Regions from separate parts of the Streptomyces sp. NPDC127098 genome, predicted to be linked through region 2. Evidence: riboswitches for the same ligand, from Rfam matches in the RefSeq annotation. Region 2 holds a riboswitch; the other holds the start of a gene.

Region 1 (11,155 bases), on a different contig from region 2:
GCCGCGTGTCTGAGCATGCCGACAGCGTGGCCGAGGGGTCAACGCGCGTCAACCGTGCGAAGCCGAAAGGGCCCCGAAGGGCCCTACACGGCACGGCGGTTCAGTCGTTGGGCACCGTCTCGTAGCGCGGGGTGCCCTCCTCCATCATCTTCAGGGCCTTCTTGCGCTCCCGCTTGGAGAGCCGGTCGATGTACAGCCGGCCGTGGAGGTGGTCCGTCTCGTGCTGCAGGCAGCGCGCGAAGTAGCCGGTGCCGCGCACCGCGATCGGCTTGCCCGTGGCGTCCTGCCCCCGCACCACCGCGACATCGGGCCGCGCCAACTCCGCGTAGGCCGTCGGCACCGACAGGCAGCCCTCGTTGTTGTCGTCCAACACCCGCTCTTCGGCCGGCAGTTCGTCGAGCACCGGGTTGCAGACCACGCCCACGTGCCGCACGCCGTCGTCGTCGGCGCAGTCGTAGACGAAGACCTTCAGGTCGACGCCGATCTGGTTGGCCGCCAGGCCGACGCCCTCGGCCGCCCGCTGGCTGGCGAACATGTCGTCGATCAGCGCGGCGAGCTCGTCACCGAACTCCGTGACGTCCTTGACCTCCCGGTGCAGCAGCGGGTGCCCGAAGACGGTGATCGGCCGGGCCGTGCCCCGCTCGCGGTGCGCGCGCTCCCGCTCCTCGCAGTCCTCGGTGTCGACGACGAACTCGTCGCTGATCCGCTCATCGGTGTCTTGCTGCGCCATGGTGTCCGCCGTCTGCCTTCCGGGGTGCTGCTCGCGGTAACCCGTACAGCTTACGGCGCCCGCCGGCCGGCCCGAGCTGCCTCCGCGGAGAAGGGCGACCGGCTCAGCAGACCTCTTCCAGATCACGCCAGTCCCTGGTGTCCTCGCTGTCGGCCACCCAGCCGTCCAGCAGCCCCCGCACCAGCTGCTCGGGCGCAGCCAGGCCGCACTCGCGCTCCGGGGACCACAGGGCGCCCGTGCCCGTGTGCCCGAGCGGCCCGGGACGCCCCGGCACGCTGTGGTCGTGCGGGTCGTGCTGGGCCAGGCCGTCGCCCTGCTCGCTCGGCATCCGGCTCTCCGAGCAGGCACGACACAGCAGCCGGACCGACGACGACCAGTCCTCGGCCGCGTAGCCCGCGTCGGCCGCCAGCCGCTCCAGCGCGTCCCGGTCGGCCTCGGTCGCCGCCTCGATCAACACCACCCAGGTGGGCACGGCGGACGGCGCCCACAGCTCGATCTCGTCGAAGACCGGGTAGACCGAGGTGACGCCCCCGGCGGTCATGGTGCGCTCGCCGCGCGGCACGCCGTCGTGCAGCACCACCTCGCCCCAGCGGCGGCCGGAGGACGGCAGCGGGATGTTCTGCACCTCGATCCTGGCCGGGTCGAGCCGCCGACCCCAGACCACCTCGGCCTCACCCTCGGGCGAGAGCCGCACCGCGGCCCCGCCCAGGTCCATGCCGAGCGGCTCACCCCCGGCCGCCGAGCCGGCGTCCGGCACCGGCAGCCCGTACGCCTGCCAGGCACGCCGGGCCAGCGGCCAGTCCTGGAGGGCGGTGGCGGCGATGCCGACGTTCCACCAGTCGGGTGCGCCGGTGTCCTTCTCCAGCAGCGCCACGGCCCGCAGCCCGGCCGACCTCGCCTGCTCCCAGTCGTGCCGGAACTTGTACAGCAGGGCCAGGTTGAACCAGGACTCGGACAGCCAGGGCTCGAGATCGGCGGCACGGGTGAGCAGCGCGCCCGCGTCCTCGTAGCGGCCGTCGTCGATGAGGGTGAACGCCCGGTCGGTGGCAAGCCGCCAGTCCGAGGACGGCCGCTGCCTGACCCTGCCGAAGATCCTCACATGTCCCGCCTGATTCCCGCTTCACAGCGTCTACTTCACAGTCTTCCTGTCCTGACCCGATGGCATCCAACCATGGGGAGGTTGGGGAGGACAGGTGCCTGCTCACAGCATGGGGCAGGGGGCGGGGACGCGCGAGACGGCATCGGGCGGGAGGGTGGGGAAGGGGCCGCGCGCCGGGCGTGCGCGGTCTCCCGGACGACTCCGATCGGGTGAACCGCCGGCGCGGCGATCAGCCGGCGGGCTGCCCCGGCGCCTGCTCCCCGGCGCCCGCGCCGCCGCCCCGCTCGCTCCTGATCAGGTCGATCCGGCCGAGCACCTTGGCCCGCAGGTCCGACGGCACGTCGTCATGGCCGCAGCAGCGCTTGACCAGCTTCTTCACCGACTGCTCCAGGCCGTACTTCTCCAGGCACGGCGAGCACTCGTCGATGTGCTCCTGGATCTTGGCGCAGTCCCCGTCCGGCATCTCGCGGTCCAGGTACTCGTAGATCCGGTCCAGGACCTCCGAGCAGTCCTTGGGGCGCGACGGTTCGCCACTTCCGGTCATGATCCAGCGCCTTCCTGAGCCGCCCCGGCGGGGACGAGGCCGCGCTCCCGCGCGTAGTCCTCGAGCATGTCGCGCAGCTGACGCCGACCGCGGTGCAGCCGGGACATCACCGTGCCGATGGGGGTTCCCATGATGTCGGCGATCTCCTTGTAGGCAAACCCCTCGACGTCGGCGAGGTAGACCGCGATGCGGAACTCCTCGGGGATCGCCTGCAGGGCCTGCTTGACGTCGGAGTCCGGCAGGTGGTCGAGGGCCTGGGACTCGGCGGAGCGCAGGCCGGTCGACATGTGCGACTCGGCGCGCGCCAGCTGCCAGTCCTCGATGTCCTCGGCGGCACTGCGCTGCGGCTCCCGCTGCTTCTTGCGGTAGGAGTTGATGAAGGTGTTGGTGAGGATGCGGTACATCCACGCCTTGAGGTTGGTGCCCTGGCGGAACTGGTGGAACGAGCCGTACGCCTTGGCGTAGGTCTCCTGGACCAGGTCCTCGGCGTCGGCCGGGTTGCGCGTCATGCGCAGCGCGGCCGAGTACATCTGGTCGAGGTAGCCGAGGGCGTCCCGCTCGAAGCGTGCGTTGCGCTCGGACTCGGTCTCCTCGTGGGACTCCTCGTGCGCGCCGTCGTCCGTGCCGGTGACCGGACCCACCTCCTCCGCGAAAACGATGAGCCCGGGGGCGGACCCACCCGCTTCGGAGGATAGACGACCGGGGGCGGGCTTCGCCGGTCGGGACGACCGCTCGGCGGCCAGCCGGAGCGTCGCCCAGTCGACCTCCGCGGCCCGCTGGACGAGCGTGCTTTCGGCGCGGGGCGGGCAGGCGATGGAACCCATGGAGCTGGTCTCCCTCTCCCTCTCGGACGTCATGACGTCTGCCACAACGCCACGCGCCCCCGCCGCATTCCCCGGCTCGGCCTAGAAGAGGGTCTCCTCCTCGGGGGCCGGCAGCTCCCGCACGAGCTCTGGACCGTTGTTCCTGACGTTGCTGACCTCGGTCGGCACCGGATAGGCCCGGAACCGGCCGGTCGGCAGGTCCTCGAGCAGCGGCCGTATCGCCTCCGGCTCGGTCCGCGCCGGGTCGAGCCAGGCGTCCCAGCGCTCAGGCGGCAGCGCGACCGGCATCCGCGGGTGGATGTCGGCCAGGGCCCGGGGCGCCACGCTTCCCGCCCCGACGCCCGCCGGCTCGGGCAGCGGCGCGGTCTCGGCCTCGGTGGTCAGCACCGTGCAGGTGACCCACCAGGCCCGCGGGTGGTCGTCGGGCAGCGTCGCGTCCCGCCAGAACTCGTAGAGACCGGCCAGTGCCATCACGGAACCGTCCAGGGGCGTCACGAAGTACGGCTGCTTGCGGGGCCGCTTCCGCTTCCCCTTCTCCTCTTCCTTCCGCTCCTCGCCCCCGGTCACCCACTCGTAGTAGCCGTCGGCGGGGATCAGGCAGCGGCGGGAGGCGAAGGGGCGCCGGTAGGACGCCTTCTCGTGGACGGTCTCCATCCGGGCGTTGATCATCATCGCCGCCTTCTCGGGCGACTTGGCCCACGACGGCACGAGCCCCCACCGCAGCGTCCGCAGCTGCCGCACCGGCTCGGGCCCCGCGTCCCGCATGGGCCGGTCGAGCACGGCGTACACCTCCTTGGTGGGCGCCACGTTCCAGTCAGCGGGAAGCGTCTGCTCCGCGTCCCACAGCTTCACGTCGAACAGGCCCACCAGATCCTCGGGTCGCCGGCTGGCCGCGTACCGTCCACACATGCGACCCCAGGGTAGTCGCTGCCTCTCCGTTCCCGTGTTCGGAGGCGTGGGGTGGCAGGGCCGGTGGCGCGCCTGGGATCCTCGGGGCCATGTCGAGCGACACCGCGGGACGGTACCGGGTCGGTGAGACGGCCCTGTTGGTCGTGGTGGAGGCGGCCGAGCCGGTGGTCGGGGGGTGGCGGCGGCGGTTCGACCGGTCGGCGGCGGCCGGGGTGCCGGCACATGTGACGGTGCTCGTGCCGTTCCTGGACGTGGCGAGGATCGATGACGGAGTGCTCGGGGAGCTTCGAGAACTGTTCGCCGCGCACCGGCGGTTCACCGTCCGGTTCGAGGGGTTCGGACGGTTCCCCGACGTGTTGTATCTCGCGCCGGAGCCGGCTGGCCCGGTGCGGGCGCTGACCGAGGCCGTCGTGGCGCGGTGGCCGGAACTGCCGCCGTACGGTGGCGTGTTCGCGGAGGTCGTGCCGCATCTGACCGTCGCGCACGGTCAGCCGGAGGACGTGTACCAGGAGGCGGAGGCCGCGCTGGGCGGGCGGCTGCCGCTCAGCGCCAGCGTCCGCGCGGTCGAGCTCTGGGGAAGTGACGGGGATCGTTGGCGCCGGCGGGCCCGGTTCCCCCTGCCCGCACCTCGTTGACATGGGCGCGGCAAGCGCTTACCTTGTCGGCACGCTCTAGAAAGCGCTTGCGCCCCGAAGGTGTGGGACCACCTTCCGGCGCCGCGGAGTCGCCCCTTCACCCCCACGGAAGGGAACAACCTGTGCGCATTCCAACGAAGTTATCCCTCGGAACCATCCTCTTCGCGGCCGTGGCCGCGCTCCTGCCCCCCACCGCCGGCGCCGCCCCCGGCGCGCTCGCCGGCGCCGACGGGTTCGCCTCCGTCGACGCGCTGGGACAGGACGGCACGACCGGCGGCGCGGGCGGGGCCACCGTGACGGCCACCACCACGGCGCAGTTCCTGGACTACATCGCCCGTCCCGAGCCGCTGGTCGTGCAGGTCAGCGGCGTGATCACGCTGCCGACCGGGGACAGCGACGGCATGCACGACGTGGCCTCGGACAAGACCGTCGTCGGCCTGGGCAGCACGGCACGGCTGACCGGCGGCGGGCTGAACATCGGCCTGCCGGTGGACGACGACACCACCTCGCCGCCCGCCGACGCGGTGCACAACGTGATCATCCGCAACATCGCGTTCGACGGCGCCACCGACGACCTGATCAACGTGCAGATGTTCTCGCACCACGTCTGGATCGACCACAACGACTTCTCGAACGGCGACGACGGCGCGGTGGACATCAAGCGCGGTTCGGACTACGTCACCGTCTCCTGGAACCGCTTTCACGACCACGACAAGACGTCCCTCGTCGGGCACGACGACGAGAACGCCGCGCAGGACACCGGCCGGCTGCGGGTGACGTACCACCACAACTACTTCGACGCCTCCGACCAGCGCAATCCGCGGGTCCGCTTCGGCGAGGTGCACGTCTACAACAACTACTACCGCGACAGCAGTTACGGCGTGGCCTCGACGATGAACGCCGGCGTGACGCTGGAGGGCAACTACTTCTTCAGCGTCAACAACCCGGCCCGGGTGGACTTCAGCGGCGATCTCGGGCGCCTCGTCCAGCGCGACAACATCCTCGTGGACTGCAACCACGAGATCGAGACGCGCGGCACCGTCACCGCCCCGAGCCAGTCCTACGCCTACACCGCAGACCCCGCCTCCACCGTGCCCACCGTCGTCCCCGCCGGGGCCGGCGTCGGGAAGATCTGACGAGCCGAGGAGAACCGCCATGAGCACGCAGGACTTCGCACGCCGTCCCTCGATCAGCCGGCGCGGGCTGCTGGCCGGCGCGGCCGCGACCGCCGCCGCCCTGGCCACCGGGGCCGCGACGACCGGCACGGCACACGCCGCACAGCGGGCGTTCGCGTCGACGCCCGACGGCTTCGCCTCCGTCAACGCCCTCGGCCAGAACGGCACCACCGGCGGCGCCGGGGCGCCGGTGGTGACGGTCAGCGACGCCGACACCTTCCTCGACTACTGCGACCGCAACGAGCCCTACACGATCCAGGTGCAGGGCACCATCAACATCACCAGCAAGCAGGCGCTGCGGTCCAACAAGACCGTCGTCGGCCTGGGGGCGAACGCCACCATCGCCGGCGGCGGCCTGGACATGTACCGCCGGCAGAACGTGATCATCCGCAACCTCCGCTTCGTCGGCGCCGAGGACGACGCGATCAGCGTCCAGCAGGACTCGCACCACATCTGGATCGACCACTGCTACTTCGCCGAAGGACTCGACGGCGCCATCGACATCGTCCGGGCCGCCGACTACATCACCGTGTCCTGGAACCACTTCGACGGCTTCGACAAGTCGATCCTCATCGGCCACTCCGACGGGAACGCCAGCCAGGACACCGGCAAGCTGCGGGTGACGTTCCACCACAACTACTTCGACGGCAGCCGGCAGCGCCACCCGCGGGTGCGGTTCGCCGAGCCGGTCCACGTCTACAACAACTACTTCCGGAACAACACGCTCTACGGCGTGGCCTCGACGGAGAACGCGGGGGTGCTGGTGGAGGCCAACTACTTCGAGAACGTCCCCCACCCCGTCTACTCCGGCTACGACGAGAGCGGCCCGGGACGGGTCGTCGAGCGCGACAACGTGTACGCGGGCAGCGGCACGCCCCAGACCCTGGGCACGGTCGTGGAGCCCCGCACCTACTACGCGTACACCCCGGACAACCCGTCGACGCTGCCCGGCACGGTCCCGGCCGGCGTGGGCACCGGGAAGATCTGAGGGGCGGCGAGATGAAGGACCACCGTTCCCCGATCAGCCGGCGCGGGCTGCTCGCCGGCACGGCCGCGACCGCCGCCGCCCTCGCCACCGCCAACGTCACGACGGGTACGGCACACGCCGCACCGCGGACGTTCGCCTCGACGGCCGACGGCTTCGCCTCGGTCAACGCCCTCGGCCAGAACGGCACCACCGGCGGCGTCGCGGGACCCACCGTCACGGTGACCAACGGCACGGACCTGGCGAGCGTCGCCGGCGCCAACACGCCCTACGTGATCCTGGTGTCCGGTCGCGTCCAGGTGGACGACATGGTGACCGTGGTCGCCAACAAGTCGATCATCGGCGTCGGTTCGACGGCGGAGATCACCGGCGGCGGGCTCCAGCTCGGCTCCACCACCCGCCCCGGCAACAACGTCGTCATCCGCAACCTCCGCTTCACCGGCGCCTCGGACGACTCGGTCAGCGTCACCAACTCGGCCCACCACGTGTGGATCGACCACTGCGACTTCTCCGACGGCTACGACGGCCTGCTCGACATCAAACGGCAGTCCGACTACGTCACCGTCTCCTGGAACCACTTCCACAGCCACAGCAAGACCTGCCTGGTCGGGCACTCCGACAGCTACACCGCCGACCGCGGCAGGCTGCGCGTCACGTACCACCACAACTTCTTCGACGGCACCGAACAGCGGCACCCACGGGTGCGGTTCGCCGAGCCCGTCCACGTCTACAACAACTACTACCGGAACAACGCGCTCTACGGCGTGGCCTCGACCGAGGACGCCGGCGTGCTGGTGGAGGCCAACTACTTCGAGAACGTCCCCCACCCCGTCTACTCCGGCTACGACGAGAGCGGCCCGGGACGGGTCGTCGAGCGCGACAACGTGTACGTGAACTCGGGCACGCCCCAGACCCTGGGGACCGTGGTCGAGCCGCGCACCTACTACTCCTACACGCCCGACGACCCGCGCACCCTGCCGTCCGCCGTGCCGGCCGGCGTGGGCGTCGGCCGGATCTGAGCGGCGGAGGTTCACGATGAGGCTCACGATGAGACTGAACGTGCTCGCGGCGGCGGCCGTCGCCACGCTTGCCCTCTCCGGGGCCACGCCGGCGACCGACCCCTCCGGCCGGCAGGTGGCCTCCGGCGTGGCGGCCGAGGCGGCTCCGACCGGCTTCGCGTCCGTCAACGCCTGGGGTCAGAACGGCACCACCGGCGGCGCCGGCGGGCCGACGGTCACCGTGTCGACGGCGGCCGACCTGATCGCCGAGATCCGCGCCGACGGACCGCGGATCGTGCAGGTGAACGGCATGATCACGCTGCCCGACGGGATGTACGACATCAGCTCAGACAAGACCGTCATCGGCCTCGGCGCCGACTCGGGCATCACCGGCGGCGGCTTCAACATCGGCCTGCCGGCGGACGACTCCGTCACCTCGCCGCCCGCGAACGCGGTGCACAACATCATCATCCGGAACCTGAACTTCCGGGACGCCAGCGACGACTCGATCAACGTCCAGATGTTCTCGCACCACATCTGGATCGACCACAACGACCTCGCCCAGGGCTACGACGGACTGATCGACATCAAGCGCGGCGCCAGCTACCTCACCGTCTCCTGGAACCACACCCACGACCACACCAAGAACATGCTGCTCGGCCACGACGACGACAACGCGGCCCAGGACACCGGGCGGTTGAAGGTCACCTACCACCACAACTGGTACGACCGGACGCCGCAGCGCAACCCGCGCGTCCGCTTCGGCGAGCCGGTGCACATCTACAACAACTACTACCACCGCAACTCCGACACCGGCCCGGCCTGCCAGGCGGACTCCGGCTGCTGGATCGAGGGCAACTACTTCGAGGACGTCGAGGAGCCCATGACCAACAGCTACTCGGGACCCGACGGCCGGATCGTGGAGCGGAACAACGTCTTCGTCGGCGAGGAGGCCGGCGAACCGGTCGTCGGCGGCTCGGTCCAGAACCCGGCGACGTACTACTCCTACCCGCTGGACGACGCGGCGGACGTCAGAACCATCGTGACGAACGGCGCCGGGACCGGTCGGATCGGCATCTGAACTACAGTGACGGTGGGCCGTGACTGGCGCTGAGGTGGAGCACCACCGGGGAGCGGCCCCCGGAACGGGTTGATGCCGTGCGCCTGGGCGTTGTCGTCACGATGCTCGGGAGCTCGGCATGCCCCATGTACACACCGCGGAACTGATGGACGGCACGGCGTTGGCCAGGCGGGTGCTGGGTGAGACGGCCGACCGGGCCGCCGCGCTCACCCGGCGCACGGGCGTCGCGCCCTGCCTGGCCACCGTGCTGGTCGGCGAGGACCCGGCCTCCGTCACCTACGTCCGGATGAAGCGCGCCCGGTGCGCCAAGGTCGGCATCACCTCGCGGCACGTCCCGCTGCCGGCCACGACCACCACGGCCCAGCTCGTCGAGACCATCGAGGGTCTTTCGCGGGACCCCGACGTGCACGGCATCCTGCTCCAGCACCCGGCAGGGCCCGGCATCGACGAGCGGGCCGCGTTCGAGGCCATCGCGCCGGAGAAGGACGTCGACGGCGTCACGACGCACTCCTTCGCCGCGATGAGCTTCGGCCTGCCGGGCTTCGTCTCGTGCACACCGGGCGGCATCATGCGGCTGCTCGACGAGTACGACGTCGACCTCGCCGGGAAGCGGGCGGTCGTCGTCGGCCGCAGCGCCATCCTCGGCCGCCCGGTCGGCATGCTGCTGCTGGCCCGCGACGCCACGGTGACGTACTGCCACTCCCGCACGGAGGACCTGCCCTCGGTGGTGCGGGAGGCCGACGTCCTGGTCGCGGCGGTCGGCCGCCCAAGGCTCGTCCGCGGCCAGGACATCAAACCGGGCGCGGTCGTGGTGGACGCGGGGTACAACGCGGGGAACGTCGGCGACATCGACGCGGAGGGCGCGATGAGCCGGGCGCGCCTGATCACCCCCGTCCCGGGCGGCGTCGGGCCGATGACGATCGCCGTCCTGCTGTCCCAGACCGTGGACGCGGCGACCGCGCAACGTGGCCTGGCGCCATGAGCGGGGACGAGCCACGGGCGCCGCTCGCCCCGGCGCAGGTCGCGGCATGAAAGCGCGATGAAAGCCCCCGCCGCCAGATTTGGCTCTCGGAACCGGAGACGGAGACCACACGGCGTGGAGGTAGTCATGAACCGACGCACAGCGGGTGCCACCCCATCCCCCGCCCCTCGGCCGCCGCGCACGGCGACGCGCGAGCGCGTCGTCCTCGCGGCCACCGCGCTCGCGCTGGCCGGCACGCTGGCGCTGCCGGCGTCCGGGGCGGCCGCGGCGGGGGAGGTCGGCGCCGCGGTCTACTCGTGCTCCAACGCCGAGTTCGAGAACGGGCGCTGGTACTACGGCTACTACAGCGGCATGACCGCCGTCCCCTCCGCTTCCGGCGTCACGTCGTCGGGCATCGAGGCGCAGTGCTCGCTTCGGCGGGCCAGCCTGGACCTCGGGCGCTCGGACATGAACCCCGGCACCATCGACGGCATCTTCGGGTCCAACTCGCAGGACGCCATGCGGGCGCTCCAGCGGTGGGTGAACACCACCTTCGGCAGCGGCACCGTGGGGGTCGACGGCTGGCCGGGCCCCGAGTCCTGGCCCTACCTGCGCATGTGGCACTGACCCACAGCGCGGAGCGAGGGGCCGGGGCTGGGTGCCCCGGCCCCTCGTTTCAGGGGTGGATCGGTGTTCCTACCGGCTCACAGGGGCGGGTAGGCGTTGTCCAGGAGCTCCTGGAACTGCGCGGAGAACCAGTGGCCGGAGAGCGGGGCGTCCGGGAGGGCGCCCGAGGGGTTGTTGTTGTTGCGCGGGTTGCCCTGGTAGGTCGGGTCGCACATCCGGTCGAAGCCCTTGCCCTCGTCGTTGGGGATCTCCCGGCTGGCGCCGTCGGACTCGCCCGGGGGCTTGATCCAGACGTAGGCGTCGATGCCGGAGGCGGGGGCGGCGGTCGGGCGCTCGCCGAGGCCGGCGCCGGCCTGGTTGCACCAGTTGCCGGCGTGGATCCGGCCGTCGACACGGCTGCCCTCGACGTAGGCGTTCACGTCGGTGCGCGGGCCGGGCCCGGCGGGCCGGTCGGAACCGCCCCAGCCGTTACGGGAGGTGTCGATCAGCATCCCGATGTTGGAGTTGAAGCCGGTGCTCACCAACTCCTGGCGGAAGCCCTGCGCGAAGGACTGGTTGTCGACGTAGCGGTTCCAGTCCACCCAGGT
Region 2 (11,155 bases):
GGGGAGTCCGAGGAGTTCGCCAGCGGGAAGGTGGCGAATCCGGCCGTGTCGGCGCCTCGGGTCCGGGCCTGGGGCGCCGGGTAAGGCGCCGTGGCGGCGAACGGGAGAGCTGTCATGACGACCTCCGGACGATCCGACTTCACCCTGGGCAGTGGCTCCGCAGGGTCCATCCTCACTGAACCGAGCGTATCCCTGCAAGTACATCCGAAAGAACTGATGCAAGAACGGATGCAAGAACAGATGCAAGAACGCTCGGAGTTGAGGCAGTATTCGGTCAGAAGCCGTCGACCGGCGTCCCCCCGGGGTGCCCCCCACGCAGGCGTGCAAGCAGAACGTAGGAGTCCACATGCCGCAGTTCGTCAACGGAGTACCGGCCGGCCTGCTCGCGGGCGCGGCCTGGCGGAAGAGCGGACGAAGCAACCCCAACGGCAACTGCGTCGAGATGGCCGGGCTGCCCGGCGGCGACGTCGCCGTGCGCAACTCCCGTGACCCGCAGGGCCCGGCGCTGATATACACCCACGCCGAGATGACCGCGTTCCTCCAGGGCGCCAAGGACGGGGACTTCGACGACCTCGTCCGCGCCGACTGACCAGGCGTCCGGCTCGGCCGATCCCCGTTGAATCGCCCCGAGTTGCGAGGGGGCGACTGTACGCAGCGATCGAACAGTGCAACACTTGGGCGCGAATTCAACACTCAGGGGACACAGACATGCCGACAGCTCAGCCAAGCCCCACCTCGCCGGTGAGGGACATACTCGCTCACCCGCGCGGCGGGCCCACCGTGCTGCGTATCGTGCTCGGCACCCACCTGCGCCGACTCCGCGAGAGCTGCGGCATCACGCGTGAGGCGGCGGGCGAGGCCATCCGTGGCTCGCACGCCAAGATCAGCCGCCTCGAGCTGGGGCGGGTCGGCTCCAAGGAGCGGGACATCGCCGACCTGCTCACCCTCTACGGCGTGCTCGACGAGGAGCGCCGCGGGCAGTTCCTCGCGCTCGCCCGGCAGGCCAGCACCCCCGGCTGGTGGCAGAAGTACAACGACGTGGTGCCCAGTTGGTTCGAGACGCTGATCGGTCTCGAGGAGGCGGCCTCCGTCATCCGCACCTACGAGGTGCAGTTCGTCCCGGGCCTGCTGCAGACCGCCGAGTACGCGCGGGCCTGCATCCGCCTGGGCAACCCGCGTGCCTCGGAGCGGATGGTCGAGCGTCGGGTCGAGCTGCGCATGGAGCGGCAGAAGCTGCTCTACAAGCCGCACGCTCCCCGGCTGTGGGCCGTGATCGACGAGGCCGCGCTGCGCCGGCCGCTCGGCGGCGTCGAGGCGATGCGCGGCCAGATCAGGCACCTGCGCGAGATGGCCGAACTGCCCAACGTCACGCTGCAGATCGCGCCGTTCAGGATCGGCGGCCTGTCGGCGGCCGGCGGTCCGATCACCGTGCTGCGCTTCCAGGAGCCCGACCTGCCGGACATCGTGTATCTGGAGCAGCTCAACAGCGCGCTCTACCTCGACAAGCGCGAGGATGTCGAGGACTACCTCGCCGTGATGGACAGCCTCTGCGCCACGGCGGAACCGCACGGCAAGACGGGCGACTTCCTCGACGGGCTGCGTTTCCTCGACGGGCTGAAGAGCACCCTCTGAACCCCGTCGCCTGGCCGGCTCAGGGCCTGCCGTGTCGGGTGTCGAGAGTGGCGTCGAGCCAGCCGAGCAGGTCCGCGCCGACCTCCGCGCGGTTGGTCTCGTTGAGGATCTCGTGCCGTGCCCCCGGATAGGCGCGCCAGCTCAGCTCCCTCGTCCCGGCGTAGCGGAAGTCCTCGAGCAGTTCGTAGACGAGTGAGAGACCGGCGTGGCAGGGGTCGAGCTCGCCGACCACCACGTGCACGGGCAGCTCGCGCGGCACCCGGGCCTGGTTGCGGGGGTCGTTGATCTTGCGCACCCCGAGCACCCAGTCCAGGGCGAGGCCGGCGCTGAACGGGAAGCCGCAGCGCTCGTCCGCGACATACGCGTCGACCTCGGCCGGATCGCGGGACAGCCACTCGAAGCCCGTGCGGTGCGGGTAGGGGTCGTTGAACCTGGCGAACAGGTCGGACACGAAGGACGAGGGCGCGCCCCGGCCGCCACGCTCGATCTCGGCTCGCAGACCGGCGGCGGCGCTCTCGGTCTCACAGCCGGGCAGCGACCTGAACGTGCCGCAGAGCACGAGGCCGGCGAGGCCCGCGCCGTGTTCCTGGGCGTAGTCGCGGGTGAGTTGGGATCCCATGCTGTGCCCGAACAGCACCAGCGGTATGCCCGGCACCCGGTCGCGCGCGGCCTCGCTCACCGCGTGCAGGTCCGCGACGACCGCCCGCCAGCCCGAGGCGCCGGCCACCCCGAGTCCGCCGGTGTGCCGGGCCGTTCCGCCGTGGCCGCGGTTGTCCGAGGCGACGACCGCGTAGCCGTGCTCGGTCAGCAGCCGCGCGAACCGGTCGTAGCGGCCGGCGTGTTCGGCGGCGCCGTGCACCAACTGCACCCAGGCGCGGGGGCGCCGGCCGTCCTCGGGCAGCCAGGTGCGGGTGGCGATCCGCACGCCGTCGGCCGCGGTGGTGGCACCGATCTCCATGGCTGGCTCCTGGGTCCGGAGGGGATCCGCGGTGGCCAGTATGGGACGTCACGGGGCCCGCGCGCAGCCGGCGCGGCGGGGGAGACCTCGGGAGGCGATGCCCGGATGGGGTGGTCATGTGCCCGTTCGGTGACCTTCCGAGCTGGGAGGATCGACAATCCGATCTTGCCGTACGACGGTTGTCCGTCCAGGATGTGGCGGTCGGCGCGTGTCCCCTACGGAGAGGTGAGGTCAGTGACAGCTCGAGTGACCGTGGTGGGGGAGGCCCTGGTCGATCTCCTGTGGAAGACCGGCGCCCGGGACGTGCACGCGGCGCCGGGCGGCAGCCCGGCCAACGTGGCGGTCGGCCTGCGCCGGCTCGGGCGGCCCACCACCCTGTTGACGTCCTGGGGCGAGGACCCGCCGGGTGAGCTGGTGCGCGCGCACCTGGCGGAGACGGGCCTGACGGTGCGCCGGGTGCCGGCCGACACCGACCGCACCATTGTGGCGCTCGCCTACCTCGGCGTGGACGGCGCGGCCCGCTACGACTTCCTCGCCTCCTGGGACCCGCGCGAACTGCCGGTCCCCGAGGACACCGCGGTGCTGCACACGGGATCGCTGGCCGTGGTGATCGAGCCGGGCGCCTCCCGGGTGCTCGAACTCTGCCGGCAACGGCGGGCGGCCGGGACGACGGTGGCGGCCGACCTCAACGTGCGGCCGGCGGTGCAGCCGGACCGGGGCGCCTACCTGGAGGCGGCGCGTCGGCTGGCGGCCTCGGTCGACGTGCTCAAGGCCAGCGACGAGGACCTGGCCTGGCTCTTCCCCGGCACCGAGCCGGCTGACGCCGCCCGCACGCTGCTCGCGGCGGGCCCGCGCCTGGTGGTGGTCACGCTGGGTGCGCGCGGCGCGTTGGCGGTCACGTCGGGGCACGAGGTCGGGGTGGCCGCGCCGGCCGTCACGGTGGTGGACACGATCGGCGCCGGCGACACGTTCCAGGCGGCGCTGCTCGACTCGATCGCCGAACGCGGTGCCCCACCCGTCGCGCCCGACGAACTCTCGACCGTGTTGCGGCGTTGCGCCACGGCCGCCGCGATCACCTGCACCAGGATCGGGGCCGACCCGCCCACGCGGGAAGAACTGGGGGCGTTGTGAGTCCCCTGTGGGGGAGATGAGATGGGGTTAACAATTAGGAAACGTTAGCGAGGTTGAGACCCCCGTCGGGGCCTGAGGGGAAGTCATGGGGACCGAACCCGACAGTCGCTCAGATGATACGATCGCGGCGCTTGCCAAGCGAGCTGAGGGCGCGTAAGACATACGGCCGTCGGAAAATCAGCCAAGTCATAAGAGGGTCACCCGATGAGCATTATGCCGATGTGTGGGCATAGCGCGCCGACCCGCGGGCTGAGAGGGCCTCGTCACCGTGCCAGGTCGGTTGGCGGGGTGAATCCGCGTCGGGGGATATCGGGTTCAACATCAGGGCACCCTCTTGTCTTAGTACCTGGCGGTCTAGCTAAAAGAGAATCTCATGACGCAATACATGCAGGATCCGGCGCTCTGGGGTCTGATTGCTGGCACTCCCCTTGCTGCAGCCGTAATCTATCGAGGCCGTAAGTCGGCCGCCAAACTCCGCGCGGAAAAGGAAGAACTGGCGGCCCGGCACGCGGAACTCGAAAACACTCTCGCGGAGGCTGTCGAAGAGGCGAGGGTTCGCGCCGAGGACTCGACGAAAACCGCGCTCAAGTCCGCCATGCGGACGCTCCAGGGTCTCGCCAACGAACAGCAGTTGGCGCTTTCCAGGGCGCAGGAGAAATACGGTGACCAGCAGATCCTCCAGGACCTGCTCGACATCGACCACATGAACTCGCAGTTCGGCCGTCGGGCACAGTCCGTGGCCGTGCTCTGCGACGGCTGGCTCGGTCGGCAGCGCGCCGTCGCGTCGCTCTACGACGTGGCGCGCAGCGCCAAGGGCCGGGTCCGCCACTACACCCGCGTGGAGATCCGCTCGCAGACCAGCTTCGCCGTCGTCAGCCGCGCGGTCGAGCCCGTCGCGCTGGTCCTCGCCGAACTCCTGGACAACGCCACCAGCTACTCGGCGCCCGAGACCACGATCGACATCAACATCCGCACCGTGCCCAAGGGCGTGTGCGTCATCATCGACGACGCCGGTGTGGGCATGAACGAGGAGGAGAAGAGCCGGGCCGCCCGGCTGCTGTCGGGCGAGCACCCGGTCGGCGTGACCGAGCTCGGAAACCCGCCTCAGTTCGGCTTCGCGGTCATCGGCGTGCTCGCCGCCCGCTACGGATTCACCGTCTCAGTCGACTCGGCGTCCCCGTACGGCGGCGTACGGGCGGTGGTCCTTCTGCCTCAGGAGCTGCTGACCAGCATGCCCGAACCCACCCCTGCCGTGCCCGAGACGGCGGCCAGCGAGCAGCCGCGCCCCGCGCAGGCGACCACCTCCGGTGGCCTGCCCAAGCGTCGCCGGCGCGGGCAGATGGCCATCGTGCCGCAGTCCCGAGGCGAGTCCGAGACCGCTCCCGCCCGCTCGAGCGAGGAGACCGCGTCCATCATGGGCGCCTTCCAGCGTGGCACCCAGTCCGGTCGCAAGGCCGATCCGAGCAGGGAAGGATTTGAGGTTCAGTGAACACCGAACTGTCGTGGATGCTGGAGAGCGCCCTGGAGGTGCCGGGGGCACGCCACGCCATCCTCGTCTCGGCCGACGGTCTGCTGATGGCCCGCTCCAGCGAGGTGAACAAGGACGAGGCCGACACCATCGCCGCGGCCATGAGCGGCATGCAGTCCCTCAGCCGCACGGTGGCCGGCTTCAGCGGCGACGCCCGGATGCAGTGGCGCCAGACCGTGGTCGAGTTCGACGGAGGCTGGGTCTTCCTCATCTCCGCCGGCGAGGGCGCCTACCTCGCCGTCTCGGCCTCGCCCCAGGTGGACATGGCGGACATCACGTTCCGTATGCAGCAGCTCGTCGGGCAGCTCGGCAAGGTGCTGACCACCCCGCCCCGTGAGAACACCGGTATTCAGGCATGACCACACCCCAGGATCCGGAACACGAAGAGGCCGTCGAAGTCGAGACCTCGGAATTAGTGCGACCGTACGTCATCATCAACGGCCGCGGCTTCGACGACGGCAATCGATTCGACCTGGTCACTCTCGTCACGGCGGCGTCCGACAGCGAGCACCACAGGGTGCAGCTCGACCCGGAGATGCGCGACGTCGTCGAGTTGTGCGACGGCGGATATCTCTCGGTCGCCGAGATCGCGGGGCACCTCGGGCTGCCCATCGGCATCGTCAAGGTGCTGTTGGTCGACCTGGCGGATCGCGGCTTCGTCATCACCCGGGCTCCCATTCCGCCGGCCCAACTCGCCGACATTCAGGTTCTTCAGGAGGTTCTGGATGGACTCCAGGCACGGTTCGGCTGAGGGCGTCCACCTGGCCGAGAAGGTGCAGATCGCGGCGAAGATCCTGGTGGTCGGTCACTTCGCCGTCGGCAAGACGACCTTTATCGGCACGCTCTCCGAGATTCCGCCGCTGCGCACCGAGGAGACGATGACGCAGGCCGGCGCGGAGATAGACGATCTGAAGGGTGTGCGGGGCAAGACCACGACCACCGTCGCGATGGACTTCGGGCGGCTGACCCTCAGCGACCGACTTGTCCTCTATCTGTTCGGAACGCCGGGACAGCAGCGCTTCGTTCAGGTCTGGGAAGACATGACCCGCGGTGCCCTCGGCGCCCTGATCCTGGTGGATCCGGAGCGTCTCAGGGACTCCTTCGCCGTCATGGACCTGGTCGAGAAGTACGGCATCTCGTACGCCATCGCGGTCAACCACTTCGACGGCTCCCCGTCACACACCGAGGCGGAGCTCAGGGAGGCGCTCGACCTGCTCCCCGATACCCCGGTTGTCACCTGCGACGCCCGCGACGAGAAGTCGTCGGCCCAGGCACTCGTGGCTCTCGTCCGCTACCTGCAGAGCCACACCCGACAGGAGTAAGAATGGATTCCCCCTCTGGTTTCACGAACCCGCCCCCCGGCTGCCCGGCACATCAGGGCATGAACGGCAGCGGGCCGGCGCCCGTGGAGCGGGTGCCCCTGCACGGGCCCGAGTTCGCGGCCGATCCGCAGCGGTTCTACGAGTTCCTGCGCCAGTACGGACCGGCCGCGCCCGTGGAGATGGCGCCCGGCGTGCCGGTGACCCTGGTCACCGACTACGCGGCCGCCCTTCAGGTGCTCCAGTCGCCCGATCTGTTCTCCAAGGACTCCCGACGGTGGCGTGACCTCAACGAGGGCCGCATACCGCACGACAGTCCGGCGATCCCGATGATGGCCCACCGGCCCAACGCCCTCTTCTCCGACGGCGCCGAACACCTGCGGCTGCGTCAGGCGATCAGCGACAGCATGGCCAAGGTGGACACGCACCGGCTGAGCCGCCAGGTGGAGCGGATCTCCACCTATCTGATCGAGCGGTTCAGCACCCGGGGCACGGTCGACCTGATCGACGAGTACGCGCAGTTGGTGGCGCTCCTGGTGATCAATGACATCTTCGGCTGCCCGCCCCACCTCGGCGACCGGCTCGCGGAGGGCTGGGCGAAGGTGTGGTCCGGTGAGGACGCCGAGGCCGGGAGCAAGCAGGTCGGTGACAGCCTCGTCGAACTGGTCGCGCACAAGCGTGCCCAGCCCGGCGACGACGTCGCCTCCTGGATGACCCGGCACGCCGCGGGACTGTCCGACGAGGAGATGGTGCAGCAGCTCTTCGTCATGATGGGAGCGGGCGCCGATCCCGTCCGCAACCTGATCGGAAGCGGACTCCTCGTGGTCCTCTCCGACGAGCGCTTCTTCGGCGGCCAGTACGGCGGCGCGCTGCTGGTCGAGGACGCCGTGGACGAGGTCCTGTGGAACAGCCCGCCGATCCCCAACTACGCCGTGCACTACCCGACGCAGGACGTCGAGCTGTTCGGCATGAAGCTCGCGGCGGGCGACCCGGTCGCGGTGAGCTTCGCGGCCGCGAACACCGATCCCTCGCTGTCGGCCTCCCGGCAGATGCTCAGCAAGCGCGCCCACCTCGCGTGGTCCGCCGGGCCGCACGCCTGCCCGGCCAAGGACCCCGCCACCCTGATGGCCGTCGGGGCGATCGAGCGGTTGCTCAACCTGCTGCCCGACATCGAGCTCGCGGTGCCGGTCGAGAACCTGACCTGGCGGCCCAGCCCGTTCCAGCGTGGACTCGTCGAACTCCCCGCCAGCTTCACGCCGGTTCGTCTCCGCACCAGGACGCCCGACCCCAGCCAGCCCAAGGCCGCGCCCCAGCCGGCGGCGGAGCCGGCCCGTGCCAAGGGCGGCTGGTGGAGTTCCTTCCTGGCCCGGTGGCGCTGACCCGTAGCCCGTCCGCACCGTCCTGAGGGACGGACGAGTGTGCGACAAGTCGAGCCGAGCGCTCGGAAACACGGCCTCCGGTCGACCTCGGTCGGCCGGAGGCCGTGGCATTCCACCGGGTCCCGCCGGGCGCCGGCACACCCGCCCTCAGGTCGTGTCCTCCAGCCGGAAGCCCACCTTCAGCCCCACCTGGTAGTGGCCGATCGCGCCGTTCTCCACGTGGCCGCGGATCTGTGTCACCTCGAACCAGTCGATGTTGCGCAGCGTCTTGGCGGCCCGGGCGATCCCGTTCCGCACCGCCGCGTCCACGCTCTCCGGCGAGGAACCGACGATCTCGGTCACCCGGTAGATGTGCTCGCTCATGCCGGCCTCCAGGGCATCACGCGGGTGGCGACGCGGGGCCCCGCGTCCCACTGACTCCACCCTGCCCCACCGGGCGGACACCCGCGACACGGCCGGGACCAGCGGTGCTACCCTCGCACCGGGCCGTGACTGGCGCGTCGGGATGGGGTCAACCATCGGGAAGCGGCCCTAGCTGTGCGATGTGGAGCCGTGCGCCTGGGCCGTCGCGACCCATGTCAAGGAGGCCCCCATGACCAACGAGCCAGCAGCCGACTCCACCGTCTCCACCGCCTTCCGCAGCGGCCTCGACGTCGTCCGTTCCGTCGAGCCCAGGATCGCCGACGCCATCGGCGCCGAGATCGAGGACCAGCGCGCGTCCCTCAAGCTGATCGCCAGTGAGAACTACGCCTCGCCCGCCGTGCTCCTCGCCATGGGGAACTGGCTGAGCGACAAGTACGCCGAGGGCACCGTCGGCCGCCGCTTCTACGCCGGCTGCCGCAATGTCGACACCGTGGAGTCCCTCGCGGCCGAGCACGCCCGTGAGCTCTTCGGCGCCCGCCACGCCTACGTCCAGCCGCACTCGGGCATCGACGCCAACCTCGTCGCCTTCTGGGCCGTCCTCGCCCAGCGCGTCGAGAGCCCGGCCCTGGAGCGGGCCGGCGCCCGTCAGGTCAACGACCTCACCGAGGAGGACTGGGCCACGCTCCGCCGCGACCTCGGCAGCCAGCGGATGCTCGGCATGTCCCTGGACGCCGGCGGCCACCTCACCCACGGCTTCCGCCCCAACATCTCCGGCAAGATGTTCGAGCAGCGCAGCTACGGCACCGACCCCGAGACCGGCCTGGTCGACTACGACGCCGTCCGCGCCGCCGCCCGCGAGTTCCGGCCGCTGATCCTCATCGCCGGCTACTCCGCCTACCCGCGGCTGATCAACTTCCGGATCATGCGCGAGATCGCCGACGAGGTCGGCGCGACGCTGATGGTCGACATGGCCCACTTCGCCGGCCTCGTCGCGGGCAAGGTCCTCACCGGCGACTTCGACCCCGTGCCGAACGCCCAGATCGTCACCACCACCACCCACAAGTCGCTGCGCGGCCCCCGCGGCGGCATGGTGCTGTGCGACGACTCGCTCGCCGAGCAGGTCGACCGCGGCTGCCCGATGGTGCTCGGCGGCCCGCTGCCACACGTCATGGCCGCCAAGGCCGTGGCCCTCGCCGAGGCCAGGCAGCCCGCCTTCCGCGACTACGCCCAGCGCATCGTGGACAACTCGCGTGCCCTCGCCGAGGGCCTGATGCGCCGCGGCGCCCGGCTGGTCACCGGCGGCACCGACAACCACCTCGCCCTGATCGACGTCTCCTCCTACGGCCTCACCGGCCGGCAGGCCGAGGCCGCGCTGCTCGACGCCGGCATCGTCACCAACCGCAACGCGGTGCCCCGTGACCCCAACGGCGCCTGGTACACCTCCGGCATCCGGATCGGCACCCCGGCCCTCACCACCCGCGGCCTCGACACCGCGGGCATGGACGAGGTCGCCGAGCTCATCGACACCGTGCTCTCCCGCACCACCCCCGGCACCACCAAGAGCGGCGGGGCGTCCAAGGCCGCCTACCGCCTGGAGGACGGCGTCGCCGAGCAGGTCGCCAAGCGCGCCGCCGACCTGCTCGCCAAGCACCCGCTCTACCCCGGGATCGACCTGAGCTGAGCGTGAGCGCCCTCCGCCTCGTCCACCCGCACACCACGCCGGCCACCGAGGCCGAGGCCAGGGCCGTCCAGGAGCGACTCCGACCACGGGTCGTCCTGGACGGCTCAGGCCCCGCGCCAGGGGCCCCCGGGACCGTCGTGGTCGGCGTCGACGTCGCCTACGACGACGCGCGGGACACCGTCGCGGCCGCCGCCGTGGCGCTCGACGCGGCCACCCTGGCCGAGCTCGGGCACGCCACGGCGGTGGGCCGGGTCGCCTTCCCCTACGTCCCCGGGCTGCTCGCCTTCCGCGAACTGCCCGCCGTGCTCGCCGCGCTCGGCAGGCTGCGCCACGTCCCCGACCTGGTGGTCTGCGACGGCTACGGCCTCGCCCACCCCCGCCGCCTCGGGCTCGCCAGCCACCTGGGAGTGCTCACCGGGCTGCCGACCATCGGCGTCGCCAAGAACCCCTTCACCTTCCGCCACCCCCCACCGGGACCACGACGCGGCGACGCCGCGCCGCTGCTCGACGGCGACGAGGAGGTCGGTCGCGCGCTGCGCACCAGGGACGGTGTCAAACCGGTCTACGTCTCGCCTGGACACCGCACCAACATCGCCGACGCCTGCGCCCACACCCTGCACCTGACCCGTGGCTACCGGCTCCCCGAGACCACCAGGCGGGCCGACCGGCTCTGCCGCGACGCCCTGCGGGCGGCCGGCGAGCGGGACGGCGGGGGCCGGCCTTAGCCGGACCCGGCTCCTCACTCCTTCGAGTGCCGGCCCCGGGCCGCGGCGTCCCGAACAGACGGGTGGCCACTGCCGGTTGTCGTACGAGGACGCTAGGGTGATCCCCCACTCAGCGGACTCGGGAGGTCACGGTGCGGTACCTCAGGCCGGTGCGCGCCGCGCTGGCGGCGGCCACGGCGGTGCTGCTGTTCGGCTGCACCGCCGCGGACGCGGGCGACAGCCCCACGGACGACGGCGAGGGGGCGACCGCGGGCTCGTCGCCCGCCGCCGAGGCGTCCGGCGAGCCCTCGCCCAGGGTCGCGGAACCGCCGGCCGACCCCGCGGCCGCCCTCGCCCTCGCCATGGCGGTCGCCGCCACCCCGACCGACCTCGGCGACGGCTTCGTGCCGCAGGACCCGTACGAGTCGGATCCGGCCACCTGGGCCGTCCTCGACGAGGG

What was found. Region 2 has a riboswitch for ZMP and ZTP ahead of ACFWI8_RS25865 (glycine hydroxymethyltransferase). Riboswitches for the same ligand answer to the same signal wherever they lie in the genome.
Region 1: another riboswitch for ZMP and ZTP. It lies ahead of ACFWI8_RS19020 (bifunctional 5,10-methylenetetrahydrofolate dehydrogenase/5,10-methenyltetrahydrofolate cyclohydrolase); the one in region 2 lies ahead of ACFWI8_RS25865 (glycine hydroxymethyltransferase).

What each region holds. Positions count from the first base shown of each region.
Region 1 is NZ_JBHXFJ010000028.1:29,069-40,223, reverse strand. It holds gene ACFWI8_RS19075 (D-Ala-D-Ala carboxypeptidase family metallohydrolase) at 1-17, opposite strand, end outside; gene def (peptide deformylase) at 101-730, opposite strand; gene ACFWI8_RS19065 (tetratricopeptide repeat protein) at 834-1,829, opposite strand; gene rsrA (mycothiol system anti-sigma-R factor) at 2,059-2,373, opposite strand; gene ACFWI8_RS19055 (sigma-70 family RNA polymerase sigma factor) at 2,370-3,014, opposite strand; gene ACFWI8_RS19050 (SOS response-associated peptidase) at 3,279-4,106, opposite strand; gene ACFWI8_RS19045 (2'-5' RNA ligase family protein) at 4,196-4,741, shown strand; gene ACFWI8_RS19040 (polysaccharide lyase family 1 protein) at 4,864-5,877, shown strand; gene ACFWI8_RS19035 (polysaccharide lyase family 1 protein) at 5,897-6,904, shown strand; gene ACFWI8_RS19030 (polysaccharide lyase family 1 protein) at 6,916-7,920, shown strand; gene ACFWI8_RS19025 (polysaccharide lyase family 1 protein) at 7,949-8,980, shown strand; ZMP/ZTP riboswitch at 8,990-9,076, shown strand; gene ACFWI8_RS19020 (bifunctional 5,10-methylenetetrahydrofolate dehydrogenase/5,10-methenyltetrahydrofolate cyclohydrolase) at 9,099-9,962, shown strand; gene ACFWI8_RS19015 (peptidoglycan-binding protein) at 10,089-10,568, shown strand; gene ACFWI8_RS19010 (glycoside hydrolase family 6 protein) at 10,646-11,155, opposite strand, start outside.
Region 2 is NZ_JBHXFJ010000048.1:44,857-56,011, reverse strand. It holds gene ACFWI8_RS25920 (ATP-binding protein) at 1-116, opposite strand, end outside; gene ACFWI8_RS25915 (DUF397 domain-containing protein) at 347-589, shown strand; gene ACFWI8_RS25910 (helix-turn-helix domain-containing protein) at 709-1,632, shown strand; gene ACFWI8_RS25905 (alpha/beta fold hydrolase) at 1,652-2,590, opposite strand; gene ACFWI8_RS25900 (carbohydrate kinase) at 2,825-3,721, shown strand; gene ACFWI8_RS25895 (ATP-binding protein) at 4,095-5,210, shown strand; gene ACFWI8_RS25890 (roadblock/LC7 domain-containing protein) at 5,207-5,608, shown strand; gene ACFWI8_RS25885 (DUF742 domain-containing protein) at 5,605-6,000, shown strand; gene ACFWI8_RS25880 (ATP/GTP-binding protein) at 5,975-6,571, shown strand; gene ACFWI8_RS25875 (cytochrome P450) at 6,574-7,947, shown strand; gene ACFWI8_RS25870 (dodecin) at 8,095-8,310, opposite strand; ZMP/ZTP riboswitch at 8,426-8,518, shown strand; gene ACFWI8_RS25865 (glycine hydroxymethyltransferase) at 8,540-9,991, shown strand; gene ACFWI8_RS25860 (endonuclease V) at 9,994-10,716, shown strand; gene ACFWI8_RS25855 (hypothetical protein) at 10,848-11,155, shown strand, end outside.